2 regions of the Burkholderia territorii genome follow, and region 2 is predicted to be linked to the other one. Evidence: predicted binding sites of a transcription regulator. Region 2 holds the regulator's gene; the other holds the start of a gene.
What was found. Region 2 encodes LexA, which represses DNA repair genes until DNA is damaged. Its sites were predicted from a motif close to ACTGTATNNNNATACAGT; they were not measured.
Positions count from the first base shown of each region.

Region 1: a site for LexA is predicted at 1,826-1,843, ahead of imuA (translesion DNA synthesis-associated protein ImuA). Genes of this name have one in related genera too.

Region 1 is NZ_CP013366.1:3,039,635-3,044,048, reverse strand. It holds gene WS51_RS24525 (ABC transporter permease) at 1-775, shown strand, start outside; gene WS51_RS24520 (ABC transporter ATP-binding protein) at 777-1,571, shown strand; gene imuA (translesion DNA synthesis-associated protein ImuA) at 1,857-2,564, shown strand; gene WS51_RS24510 (Y-family DNA polymerase) at 2,497-4,002, shown strand; gene WS51_RS24505 (error-prone DNA polymerase) at 4,009-4,414, shown strand, end outside.
Region 2 is NZ_CP013366.1:1,706,626-1,711,039, forward strand. It holds gene nodI (nodulation factor ABC transporter ATP-binding protein NodI) at 1-431, opposite strand, end outside; gene WS51_RS18535 (universal stress protein) at 759-1,256, shown strand; gene WS51_RS18540 (DUF2939 domain-containing protein) at 1,347-2,045, opposite strand; gene WS51_RS18545 (hypothetical protein) at 2,075-2,413, opposite strand; gene lexA (transcriptional repressor LexA) at 2,440-3,087, opposite strand; gene WS51_RS18555 (sulfate ABC transporter substrate-binding protein) at 3,352-4,389, shown strand.

The DNA of each region.
Region 1 (4,414 bases), 1.3 Mb from region 2:
TCCGCTCGGCGGCGCCGTCGCCGCGACGCTGATCTCCGCCGGCCACGACCCGTTCACGTCGACGGTGCTCGCGATCGTCGCGGGCGCGCTGGCCGGCTTCGTCACCGGCTGGCTCAACGTGCGCCTGAAGATCATGGACCTGCTCGCCAGCATCCTGATGATGATCGCGCTCTACTCGGTGAACCTGCGGATCATGGGCCGCCCGAACGTGCCGCTCATCACCGAGCCGACGCTCTTCACCGTGCTGCAGCCCGACTGGATGCCCGACTACGTGCTGCGCCCGGCGCTGCTCGCGATCGTCGTGGTGGTCGCGAAGCTCGGCCTCGACTGGTTCTTCTCGTCGCAGCTCGGCCTTGCGATGCGCGCGACCGGCGCGAACCCGCGGATGGCGCGCGCGCAGGGCATCGCGACGGGCCGCGCGACGCTCGCCGGGATGGCGCTGTCGAACGCGCTCGTCGCGCTCGCCGGTGCGCTGTTCGCGCAGACGCAGGGCGGCGCCGACATCTCGATGGGGATCGGCACGATCGTCATCGGGCTGGCCGCGGTGATCATCGGCGAGACGCTGTTGCCCGCGCGCCGGCTCGTGCTGACGACGCTCGCCGTCGTGCTCGGCGCGATCGTCTACCGCTTCTTCATCGCGCTCGCGCTGAACAGCGAGTTCATCGGCCTGAAGGCGCAGGACCTGAACCTCGTGACGGCCGCGCTCGTCACGATCGCGCTGGTGCTGCCGGCGACGCGCAAGAAGCTGTTCGCGCGCAAGAACGGAGGGGCATGACATGTTGTCCGCACAAGACCTGAAACTCACGTTCAATCCCGGCACGCCGATCGAGACGCGTGCGCTGCGCGGGCTCTCGCTCGAGATTCCGGACGGCCAGTTCGTCGCGGTGATCGGCTCGAACGGCGCGGGCAAGTCGACCTTCCTCAACGCGGTCAGCGGCGACCAGCGCGTCGATTCGGGACGCATCGCGATCGACGGCACGGACGTCACGCGTCAGCCCGCGTGGAATCGCGCGCACCTCGTCGCGCGCGTGTTCCAGGATCCGATGGCCGGCACCTGCGAGGCGCTGACGATCGAGGAGAACATGGCGCTCGCGATGGCGCGCGGTGCCCGGCGCGGCTTTCGCGCGGCGCTCGACCGGCCGTCGCGCGAGCTGTTCCGCGACAAGCTGCGTCTGCTGAACCTCGGGCTGGAAAACCGGCTGACCGACCGGATCGGGCTGCTGTCGGGCGGCCAGCGGCAGGCGGTGAGCCTGTTGATGGCGTCGCTGCGGCCGTCGCGGATCCTGCTGCTGGACGAGCACACGGCCGCGCTCGACCCGAAGACGGCCGCGTTCGTGCTCGAGCTGACGGCGCGCATCGTCGCCGAGAGCAAGCTGACGACGATGATGGTCACGCACAGCATGCGGCAGGCGCTCGACTACGGCGACCGCACGGTGATGCTGCACCAGGGGCAGGTCGTGCTCGACGTGTCGGGCGACCAGCGCCGCGGGCTCGACGTGCCGGACTTGCTGCAGATGTTCGAGAAGGTGCGGCACGAGCAGCTCGACGACGACGCGCTGCTGCTCGGTTGACGCGCGGCGGGCGGACCGGCGCGGTGCGGGGTGTTGTATCGTGCCGGCTCGCCTGCCGGGCGGCGGCATGTCGGCCCGGCGTGTCGGCCCGACGATTCGGGCCGGGCGGCGATGAAGCGGGTTCGGCCGACACGATCCGGCCCGCCCGCTCGGTGTGGCGTAACATGACGGCCGCACCGGTTTTCCCGTCGTTTTTCCTCTGACGAAACCCCCGTTTCACCTCGGGACTGTGCGGCGTACGCGCATTGCCATATACTGTATATCCATACAGTTGTGGGTGGCGTCATGCTCGCATCCTCCATTTCCCCCGAATCCCTTCATCCGTCGCTCTGGCGCGGCTCGCAGCTCGCGCGCGGCGGTTCGCGCACGATCGACACGGGTTTCGCGCCGCTATCGGCCGAGCTGCCGGGCGGCGGCTGGCCGGTCGGCGGGCTCGTCGAGCTGCTGGCCGCGCAGCCGGGTTGCGGCGAGATGCGGCTGCTCGCGCCCGCGCTCGCGCGTACCGTGAGCGCGCGGCGGCCGCTCGCGCTCGTCGCGCCGCCGCACGCGCCGCATGCGACCGCGCTCTCCAGTCTCGGCGTGCCGGCCGACGCACTGCTGTGGCTGCGCGCCGGCAGTCGCACGGATGCCTTGTGGGCCGCCGAGCAGGCGCTCAAGGCGGGCTGCTGCGGCGCGCTGCTGCTCTGGCAGGACGCGCGGCCCGACGCGCTGCGCCGCCTGCATCTCGCGGCCGCGCGCACCGGCGACACGCTGTTCGTGATGCTGCGCCCGCTGTCGGCCGCACGGCAGCCGTCGCCGGCCGTGCTGCGCGTCGCGCTGCATCCGGTGCCGGGCGGCGTGTCGCTCGACATCGTCAAGCGTCGCGGGCCCGCGCGCAGCGAGCCGCTCGCGCTCGATTTGCCGTCGCCCATCGTGGAGAGCCGCTATGCGCGTCTTGCTCGGCATCCATCTGCCGCGCCTGCCGCTCGACGTGTGCGCCCCGCCGCCGTCTGACGCAGCGGCCGGCGAGGCGAGCGAGGCCGGCGATGCAGGCTGCGCGGTGCTCGAGCAAGGTGTCGTGCTGATTGCCGATGCGCCCGCGCGCCGGCAGGGCGTGCGCGCGGGCATGAAGCGCGGCGGCGTGCTGACGCTCGCGCCCGACACGCGGCTCGTCGAACGCGATCCCGCCCGCGAGGCCGATGCGCTGCGCGCGGTCGCGCTCGCGTTGCTGCGTTTCTCGCCGTGCGTCGCGCTCGACGACGAAGCGACGCTGATCGTCGACGTCGGCCCGAGCCTGCGCCTGTTCGGCGGGCTGCCGTCGCTGTGCCGCCAGGTGCGCGCAACGCTCGCGGCGCTCGGCTATGCGGCGCGCCTGTCCGCCGCGCCGACCGGGCGCGGCGCGTGGCTGCTCGCGCGCACGTCGGCGCGTGCGCGCATTCGGCGTCGCGTGGCCGCACCGGCTTCGCTCGTCCGCACGCTCGATCGGCTGCCGTGCGTGCTGCTGCCCGACGCGCGCCCGTATGCGGGCTGGTTCGACGGCCTCGGCTGCCGCACGCTCGCCGATCTGCGCGGCCTGCCGCGCGCGGGGCTGCAGCGGCGCTGCGGTCCGGCGCTGCTCGCCGCGCTCGATCGCGCGTACGGCGATGCGGTCGAGCCGCTCGCGTGGATGGCGGTGCCGCCCGTGTTCGACGTGCGGCTCGAATTGCCGGAGCGCGTCGAATACGCGCAAGCCGTGCTGTTCGCCGCGCGGCGGCTCGTCGTGCAGCTCTGCGGGTGGCTCGCCGCGCGACAGCTGTCGCTGGCCGCGATGACGTTCGATCTCGAGCACGAGCGAGGCCGCCAGGCCGTGCCGCCGACGCCGCTCGAACTCGCGTTCGCCGCGCCGGTGCGCGACGAAGCTCACTTCATGCGGCTGCTCGGCGAGCGGCTCGCGCGCGTCGAATTGCCGGCCGCGGTGATCGCGGTGCGGCTGAAGGCCACGCGCGTCGAATCGGTCGCGCCGCCGGCCGACGATCTTTTTCCCGAACCGGGCGGCACGAAAGAGACGCGCGCGCGCCTGCTCGAACTGCTGGTCGCGCGGCTCGGCGCGGACAACGTGCTGCGCGCGGCGCCCGTCGCCGATTACCGTCCGGAGGCCGCGAACCGCTGGCTGCCGCTCGATGCGCAAGCGGGCAAGCCGGCCGGCGGGCCGCCTGCCGTGCCGCCGCGTCCCGCGTGGCTGCTGGCCGAGCCGCAGCCGCTCCTGATGCGCGCGAACCGGCCGGTGTTCCATACGCCGCTCAGGATGATGTCGTCGGCCGAGCGGATCGAAGCCGGGTGGTTCGACGGGCAATTGACCGCACGCGATTACTACGTTGCCCAGGACGAAGCCGGTGCGTGCTATTGGGTGTTCAGGGAGCGAGCGGGGAGCGAGGCCGAACCGCACTGGTTCTTGCACGGGCTGTTCGGGTGAACGAAGATGGTTGCGCAATTCAGTTTGTTGCCCGATTACGCGGAGTTGTTCTGCCGCTCGAACTTTTCGTTCCTGCATGGCGCGTCGCATGCGGACGAACTGGTCGAGCGCGCGGCCGAACTCGGCTACCGCGGGATCGCGATCACCGACGAATGCTCGCTCGCCGGCGCGCCGCGCATGCATGTCGCCGCGCAGGCGCACGGGCTGCCGCTCGTCATCGGTTCGTATTTCGACGTCACGCCGGATGACGTCGCACCGGGCCACGATCCGGGCCCCGGTGCATTCGGCCTCGTGCTGCTCGCGCAGAACCGCGAGGGTTACGGCAATCTTTCCGAGCTGATTTCGTGGCGGCGCATGGCCGCGCCGAAGGGCAGCTATACGTTGACGTCGCGGATGCTGTCGGCACCGCCCG
Region 2 (4,414 bases):
CGGCGCTTCATGCCGCCCGACAGTTCGCCGACTTTCGCATCAGCCTTGTTTTCCAGCTTCGCGAATTCGAGCAGCGGTTGCACGAGCGCGCGTGCGGTGTGTGCCGACATCCCGAAATAGCGGCTGAACACGAGCAGGTTCTCGCGCACGGTGAAATCGGGATCGAGATTGTCGAACTGCGGGACGACGCCGACGCGCTGGCGCGCATGCCGCGCGCGTGACGGAACCGGCTCGCCGCAGAGTGAAATGGCGCCGGCGTCGGGATACGCGAGGCCGAGCAGCATCTTCAGCGTCGTGGTCTTGCCCGCGCCATTCGGCCCGAGCAGGCCATAGCATTCGCCGGCCTGTACATGAAAGGACAGGTCGTTGACGACGAGCTTGTCGCCATAGCGCTTTTCGACGTTCCGGAAATCGATCGGTGCAACGGACATGGGCAGGTTGTCGTTGTTAGCGGACGCGGACGCGTTTCGCGGCCGGTCGGGCGGCCATACAGCCCGGCGAACGGATCGGATGAATGCGTGTCACATGGGCATGACCGGGGCGAACGCGCGCCGACGGCACGAACGGGCCATTCTAGTGCATCGCCTGCGTCTCTTCAGCGCGTATGTGCTCCGCATGGTGCATGCGTGCGCGGATCGTGCACCGCATCATCGCCGACGCGCGCGGCGTGGCGAATCAGCGTTTTCCATCCCTTGCGTCCTGAATTGCGGCGCACCATGATGAGTGCATAGGGTACGTAGTCGCGACAGGGAGGTTTCATGGCTAGCTACAACAAGATTTTGCTGTGCTACGACGGCACGCTCGAAGGACGCAAGGCATTGCGGTGTGGTGCCAATCTCGCGCTGGACCTGAAGGCGGAAACGCATTTGTTGTCGGTCGTCGACATGCGCTCGAGCATCGCGCAAAGCGCCGGGCTGCTGACCGACGTCGCGTGCGGCCGTTTCGAGGAAACCGCGCGCGAGATCCTGCAGGAAGGCGTGAACTGGCTGCGCGAGCGCGGCGTTCAGGCCGAAGGCCATTTCGCATTCGGCTATCCGATCGACGAAATCGCGAATCTCGCGACGGAGCTGAAAGCCGACCTCGTCGTCGTCGGCCATCGGTGCCGCAGCGGACTGTCGAGATGGTGGATGGGCTCGGGCAACACACAGCTGCTCGATCGCGTGAACTGCAGCATTCTGGTCGCATGTTCGTCGGCGGAAGAGCAAAAGGCCGAGATCGCACGCGAACGCGAAGCGGCCACCGCGAGCGGCAAGTAACGCAATGATCGTGTAACCGGCCGGATCGTATCGCGATTCGCGCCGGTCATGCGCCGTGCCGCTGGCGACATGTGCGCCGATTGCGGCTGCTCAGGCGTGCAGGTCGATCGCGGACAGCTTCCACGAGAACAGGCCGAAGCGGTGGAAGATCGCTGCATAGCGCGTGCCGTCCGCGTTGCGCTGGTAGGTCACGACAAATTCATCGATATTCCGGTAGCCAGCGCTCGTTTGCTGCGGATGGCCGACCTCGCCGGTGTTCGCAGCTGCGGGTGCGGTAGCGGGTACAGACGCGGCCGAGGCGGCCACATTGCTGGCGGGCACCGGAACACTCGCCGGATTGGCAGGCGATGTGCCCGGCGCGTTGCCAGTCGCAGCGCCGGACGGCGGGCTCGACCATTCAGGCGGCCGTTCTCCCGGATTGCCGCGCGGGGGAATGCCACTCATCAGCGCCGCGACGCCTTCCGGTGTCGCATAGGCATCGACCAGCGGGCCGATCAATGCAGATCCGATCAGCGCGCCAATCACCGCGAACGGATTGTCTTTCTTTAAAGCGTCGATGCGGCGCATCAGCTCTTCCGTGACCTGCTGCTTCAGGCTGATACGCAGCGACGGAAAATCGACATATTCGCTGACCGCTTGCGCATCGCGCGCGTCGATTGCCGATTTCAGGCGACCGAGCGCGACGTACGGCGATGCGTATGCATAGCCGATCGCCGTGAGGACCGCGACGGCCAGCACGACGATCAGCAAGGGCTTGAGCCGCCACGCACGGCCCGAAGATCCAGTCACGGTGCCTCCGGTACGGACAGGTTCCGCAATCAGAGACCGCCGTGCGTGGCCGATCGTTCCTCCGCGATGCAACGATCGATCATTCGGCACACGGCATCGATCGTCCCGACCATGATCAGGCGCGAGCGACCGTGATAGACGCGCACGGGCGCACGACGTGCCGGTTCCGCGTGATTCAGGCCGGCGTTCAGCGACACCCGCGCGAATGCGGGCAGCGCCGACGGCAGCAGCGACGCCTGCCGTTCAACTGCGACTTCTTGGCTCACCACGGGCGCCGCCGCGGACAGCGGCGCGCAGGGCGTGCGGCCGCGCAGGTGACGCAGGCGGCCGAATTGACGGAAAGGCAGCAGACGGGAAAGGCGTTCCATGATGTTCTCCTCAGAGAGACCGATTGTCAGAGTTCGCCCGAGCGGATCAGCCCGACGGCGATGCCTTCCAGCGCGAAATCCGCGCTGCCGGCCTTGACGAAGATGTTTTCGTAATCCGGGTTCTCCGCGATCAGCTCGAGGCCGCCGGGCCGGCGCTTCAGGCGCTTGACCGTGACGTCGTCGCCGAGGCGCGCGACGATGATCTGGCCGTCCTTCGCTTCCGTGCGCTTCTGCACGGCGAGGAGGTCGCCGTCGAGAATGCCGGCGTCGCGCATCGACAGGCCGCGCACCTTCAGCAGGTAATCGGGCTTGCTGGTGAACAGCGCGGGATCGCACGCGTAATGCTGCGAGATGTGCTCCTGCGCAAGGATCGGGCTACCGGCCGCCACGCGGCCGACGAGCGGCAGCGACAGTTGCATCAGGCCGGCGTGCGGCAGCGTGAACTGGTGCGGGGCGTCGTCGATGCCGAGCAGGCGGATGCCGCGCGACGCGCCGGCGGCCAGCTCGATCACGCCCTTGCGCGCCAGCGCACGAAGGTGTTCCTCGGCCGCGTTCGGCGAGCTGAAACCCAGCTCTGCAGCGATCTCGGCGCGCGTGGGCGGAAAACCGGAGCGCTCGATCGCGCGGCGGATCAAGTCGAACACTTGCTGCTGACGGGCGGTGAGTTTGGTCATGGCTGAACTGTATGGATAGACAGTGAGCTGTATTTTTATACAGTACTTCGCGAATTTCAAGTGTTACTTGAGGTTCGACGCGATCGCGTCGATTCCGGCGCGATTTCGCGACGTCCGAACGCCGGATCGTCCGCCGCAACCGTCCGTCCAGTATGCGTTAGCACTTTTGAGTATTAAAAAATGAAGAACGATTATTTTTAATCATGTAACCCGTTCGATAGACTGGCCCGACATCGCAATACCGACAACACTGGAGAACCAAGGATGGCGAAGCGCAATACGGGGCTGGTGGGCGGAGCGGGCCGCCTGATCGCAACACTCGCGCTGGGCGCGGCGGCGGCGCTGGGCGTCGTGACGCATGCCCAGGCCGATACGACGTTCCTGAACGTGTCCTACGACCCGACGCGCGAGTTGTACCAGGACTTCAACCAGGCGTTCGGCAAGGAGTGGAAGGCGAAGACGGGCGAGACGGTCAACTTCAAGCAGTCGCACGGCGGCTCGGGCGCGCAGGCGCGCTCGGTGCTCGACGGCCTGCAGGCCGACGTCGTGACGCTCGCGCTTGCCTACGACATCGACGCGCTCGCCAACAAGGGCCTCGTCGACAAGGACTGGCAGAAGCGCCTGCCGGACAATGCGTCGCCGTACACGTCGACGATCGTGTTCCTGGTGCGCAAGGGCAACCCGAAAGGAATCAAGGACTGGGACGATCTGACGAAGCCGGGCATCTCGATCGTCACGCCGAACCCGAAGACCTCGGGCGGCGCGCGCTGGAACTACCTCGCCGCGTGGGCCTATGCCGTCCACAAGCCGGGCGGCAGCGAGCAGAGCGCGAAGGATTTCGTGACGAAGCTCTACAAGAATGCCGGTGTGCTCGACTCGGGCGCGCGCGGTGCGACGACGAGCTTCGTGCAGCGCGGGCTCGGCGACGTGCTGATCGCGTGGGAGAACGAGGCATTCCTGTCGATCAAGGAATTCGGCACCGACAAGTTCGAGATCGTCGTGCCGTCGGTGAGCATCCTGGCCGAGCCGCCCGTCGCCGTGGTCGACAAGGTGGTCGACAAGAAGGGCACGCGCAAGCTGGCCGAGGCCTACCTGAATTTCCTGTACAGCCCGCAGGGCCAGGAAATCGCGGCGCGCAACTATTACCGCCCGCGTTCGAAGAACGTGCCGGCGGAGCTGACGAAGCAGTTCCCGAAGCTGAAGCTGTACACGGTCGACGACACGTTCGGCGGCTGGACGAAGGCGCAGAAGACGCATTTTGCGGACGGCGGCGTGTTCGATTCGATCTACAAGCCGCAATAACGCCACGCAGCAAGCCATAACGACA